DNA from 2 places in the Mycobacterium heraklionense genome. Region 1 is predicted to be linked to the other one. Evidence: predicted binding sites of a transcription regulator. Region 1 holds the regulator's gene; the other holds the start of a gene.
What was found. The regulator LexA, encoded in region 1, represses DNA repair genes until DNA is damaged. The targets are predictions, from matches to a motif close to CGAACANNTGTTCG.
Positions count from the first base shown of each region.

Region 2: cofD (2-phospho-L-lactate transferase) is a predicted target of LexA. The motif match lies at 1,340-1,353, and genes of this name have one in related genera.

Region 1 covers NZ_CP080997.1:2,961,911-2,964,306, reverse strand. The annotation lists gene K3U94_RS13925 (LGFP repeat-containing protein) at 1-1,077, shown strand, start outside; gene lexA (transcriptional repressor LexA) at 1,157-1,843, opposite strand; gene K3U94_RS13915 (LysM peptidoglycan-binding domain-containing protein) at 2,057-2,396, shown strand, end outside.
Region 2 covers NZ_CP080997.1:3,596,544-3,598,939, reverse strand. The annotation lists gene K3U94_RS17040 (coenzyme F420-0:L-glutamate ligase) at 1-75, opposite strand, end outside; gene cofD (2-phospho-L-lactate transferase) at 72-1,076, opposite strand; gene K3U94_RS17030 (WhiB family transcriptional regulator) at 1,424-1,810, shown strand; gene K3U94_RS17025 (metallopeptidase family protein) at 1,844-2,299, opposite strand; gene K3U94_RS17020 (DUF3499 domain-containing protein) at 2,391-2,396, shown strand, end outside.

The DNA.
Region 1 (2,396 bases):
GCAGGCAGCAAGTTCAACTCGTTCGCCGCCGACGACGAGCCGGTGATCTTCTTCAGCCCCGACAACGGCGCCTTCGTGGTGCGCAGCGCGATGAAGGCGGCCTGGGACAAGCTCGACGGCGCGTCTGGAAAGCTGGGCGCCCCGGTGGGTGACCAGACCGTCGACGGTGACGTGGTGTCGCAGAAGTTCACCGGCGGATCGATCGCCTGGAACCAGGCCACCAACACGTTCAGCACGGAACCGGCCGACCTGGCGCAATCGCTGTCGGGCCTGCAGATTCCCGGGACCAACCTGCCTGACGGCAGTAAGGCCACATCGACCGGCGTCGCCAAAGAGACGCACTGGAACTGGCTGTGGGTGCTGATCCCGGTCGTGGTACTGGCGGTGCTGGGCGCGCTCGCCGGGGCCGCGATGTGGTGGCAGCGGCGCCGGCCGGCCGCGGTGCTGCCGGGCGCTCCGGTCGCGGTGCCGGCTCCGGTCGCCGACGACTACGACGACGATGACGAGCAGTGGGCCCACCACGACCGGCGCGAGGACCACCGCGAGCACGAGGGCACGGTCCGGTTGCCGAGCCGCTATGGCGCGTCGCCGTATGCGTCCGAGCCCGAGCTGCCGGTTTCGTCGATCCCGGATGCGCCGTGGCTGCACTACGGCGAGCACGAGTCCGAGCCGGAAGCCGACGACGATGACGACGCCGACACCGCGCCCACCCGGGTGGTGACCGAAGAAGATTTCGGCACCGGTCGGCATGCCGTGGGCCACGGCGGTGCCGGGCCGGACCCGCGCGGGTTCGGCTCTGTCGCGGAGCCCCGCAGGTTCGGCGGTGGTGCGGACACGCGCACCTTCGGCGGTAGTGCGGACACGCGCACGTTCGGCATGGACGAATCGGTACATCCGGTGATGCACCTGCCGCTGGACGACCCGTACCAGCAGCCGACCGGCTACCCGATCAAGGCGAACATCGGCTCGGGGCTCTACTACACGCCGCAGAACGCCCTGTATGACGACACCCTCGCCGAGATCTGGTTCGCCACCGAGGACGCGGCGCGGCTCAACGGCTTCACCAGGGCCGGCTGAGCGCCGCGGCGCGGCACTCGTACTGACAGCCGCGGAAAAACCTTGATCCCCGTGTAGGCCAGCGGATCTCCGGTGTTGGTCAGATCTTGCGGATGACGGTCACGACCTTGCCCAGCACCACCGCGTCGTTACCGGGAATGGGATCGAAAATGGGGTTGTGCGGCATCAGCCAGACCTGGCCGCCGGTGCGTTTGAACGTCTTGACAGTCGCCTCGCCATCGATCATGGCGGCCACGATGTCGCCGTTGTCGGCGACGTTCTGCTGGCGCACCACGACCCAGTCGCCGTCGCAGATCGCGGCGTCCACCATCGATTCGCCGACCACCTTCAGCAAGAACAGTTCACCTTCACCGACCAGCTCGCGGGGGAGCGGGAAGATATCCTCGACGGCTTCCTCGGCCAGGATCGGCCCGCCGGCCGCGATCCGGCCCAGAACCGGAACGAAAGTGGGCTCCGGCAGTGCGTCGGATCCGGCGAATTCCGTCCGCTGCGCGGCCTCAGCGGCGCCGGCCGCGTCCTCCTGGCTACGGACATCGACAGCGCGGGGACGGTTGGGGTCACGGCGCAGGTAGCCCTTGCGCTCGAGCGTGCGCAGCTGGTGAGCGACCGAGGAGGTCGAGGTCAGTCCGACGGCGTCGCCGATCTCGCGGATGCTCGGCGGATAACCCCGCTCGTTCACCGAAGCGCGGATCACGTTCAGGATCGTGCGTTGCCGGGCGGTGAGCGCTGAGTCCGGGCTCGCCGGGTTACTGCTGCTGTCACTCATAGGGGCGAATCTAGTCGCATCGCTGCGATTAATCAAACATGTGTTCGAGGTGTGTCGCGCGGACGTTCGAAACGGTCGGCGACTTGTCGGACCCTTTCGCTAATGTTTTCGACAACGATTCGATCACATGTTCGGACATCGAACATACAATCGATTAGTATTCGAACAGTCGAGCGAACAGGGTCGCCGACGCCGAGTGAGGGAGAACCGCACATGATGCTCATCGACACGATCGCTCCGACGTTCGAGCCGGCCGGGTACGAGCGAGCCCGGCAGCCGCGCGGTCCCCGGACGCCGGGTCGCGCGTACCCGATCCGCACCCAACCGGCACGGCTGGTCCGGCAGCGCCCGGGAGGCGCCCCGCTACGCCACCGCGGTTCCGGGGTGCTGATGTCACGTGCTCCGCACCGGCCGCAGCCAGTCAAGGCCATCACCCCGGCGACCACCGTCGTGCTGGCCCTTCTCGCGGCCGGGATCACGGTGTGGCTCGGGCTGATCGCGCAGTTCGGCGCGGCAGCGGCCGGCAGCGCCTCCGCCGTGCCCGACCAGCTCG
Region 2 (2,396 bases), 630 kb from region 1:
GTCGCCCGGCCGGAATTCGCCCAAGCCGGTCACTGGCAAGATCTCGACCTTGGCGGCGCTGCCGTGCTCGCTCATCGCACGCCCGCGAGATCCAGCCCGGTGCGGACCATTTCGGCCGTGGTGGCCGGATCGGTCATCAGCAGCGGGGCAGCGCGTACGGTCACGCCGGCGATGTCGGAACCGTCGACGGACTCACCCTCATGCACCAGCCAGTAGTCCAGGATCCCGGTCCCGCTGCGTGCACCGTAGTGCTCGCCGACCGCGCGGGAGGTGGAATCCAGGCCGATCACGCTCAGGCAAACGTCTGCCATGCCGCGCAACGGTTTTCCGGCGACGATCGGGGAGTAGCCGACAATCGGTGCCGCAGTGGAGCGCAGCGCCGCGCGAACACCCGGGACGGCCAGGATGGCACCGATGCTCACCACCGGATTGGAGGGGGCCAGCAGCACGATGTCGGCGCCGGTGATGGCGTCGACGACTTCCGGTGTGGCCGCGGCCTTCTCTGCGCCCACGAAGCCGAAGCCGTGGGTGGGAACCTGGGCGCGGTAGCGCACCCACCATTCCTGGAAGTGGATTGCGCGCTGGGTGTCGTCGGCCGGATCGGTGATGACGACGTGGGTTTCGCAGCTGTCGTTGGTGACGGGCAGCAGCTTCGCTCCCGGCTGCCAGCGTTCGCACAGTGCCGAAGTCACCTCTGTCAGCGGATAGCCGGCCCGCAGCGACTGGGTGCGGACCAGGTGGGTGGCCAGGTCCCGGTCGCCGAGGCCGAACCAGTCGGGCTGCATGCCGTAGCGGGCCAACTCCTCCATGGCGTGCCAGGTTTCGTCGCGGTGCCCCCAGCCGCGCTCGGCATCGACGCCGCCGCCCAGGGTGTACATGCAGGTGTCCAGGTCGGGGCAGATGCGGACCCCGTGCATCCAGGCGTCGTCGCCGACGTTGACGACTGCGGTCAGTTCGTGCGCGGCGGTCCCGTTGTCCGCTGCGGATTCGGCGAATTGGCCCAGACCCAGCAGTTTCTGGACGCCGAGCAGGAACCGGGCGCCGCCGACCCCCCCGACGAGAACGGTGACCTTCACAGCGCACGACAGTACCGTTGGCGCCGTTATGCTCGGCGTGGCGGACCGCCGTCACCGGTCGCGGCAGGGGCGCGGTAAGACACGCCGATAGGCGAGTGTGGGGTAGATGACAGGGACTCGCCGGTCTCGGACACGTTGGAAATCGATCACGAGATGGTAAGGAATTTGGCCATTCGGCTTGACCGGGCTGGTCAACCCGTGTCTAATCACACTAGTGTCATTTCCCGGTTGGCCAGCCGATTTCGGTGTCGCAGACCGAGATTCGATCACATGTTCGAATTGGGATGGTCAATATCTCGATATTCGGCCGACATATCAGGATCGCGCTACAGGTGAGGAGGCGGAGCATGTCCTATGAGCACCTTTGGGGCGTGATGGGCGGTGCATCGCACGCCGGTGCCGAATTGGTTACGCCGACCGGGCTCGAGGCGACGCCCAGCCGGCCGCATCTGAGTCTGGTTCCCGAACCCGAGGACTATGACGAATTCGACCCGTTCGACCCGGCGACGGCCACCAACGAGCAATGGCAGGACCGTGCGCTGTGCTCGCAGACCGACCCGGAGGCGTTCTTCCCGGAGAAGGGCGGCTCGACCCGGGAGGCCAAGAAGATCTGCCAGCGGTGCTCGGTTCGCAGCGAGTGCCTGGAATACGCTCTGGCGCACGACGAGCGCTTCGGTATCTGGGGTGGGCTTTCCGAGCGTGAGCGCCGCCGCCTCAAGCGCGGCATCATCTGAGCGCGTCTTCCCCGACTGCGCTCTCTGCGGGGCCTAGTCGTCGATCGTCGGGTCGATGACGGCGGGCTCGACATCCAAGTAGGTGGCGACCTGGGCCACCAGAATCTCGTGCAATAAATCGCCGAGCTCTGTGCTGTCGTTCGCGCGTTGCTCGATCGGCTTGCGGAACAACAAGATTCGGGCGCGCGTCGGATTTCCGCGGACATCCACCCCGGCCGGAATCAAGCGGGCCAGCGGAATTGGCCCGTCCGCGACCACTTCCGGGGGCCACTGCACGCTGTCGGGATCCTTGGCCGCGATCCGCGGGATCTCGTCGACCGCGACGTCGAGCGCCGTCAGCCGTTGCTTCCACCGTTGTTCGATGGGCTCGTAGGCCTCCAGCACCGCCATGTCGAACCTTTCCGCACGGGTGCGCCAGCCCGGCACGGTCGGCGGCAACAGCGGCCCGCGGGTTTCACGGCCGCGCCTGCGGCGACGCGTGGCGGTCACAGAAGAAGATGGTAACGGTTGTGCATAGGGTGCCGGCCGATTGCGCGTGTCCGGCGCCGCCGGGGCGCGCGGCCACGATAGCCTCGACCGCGTGAAC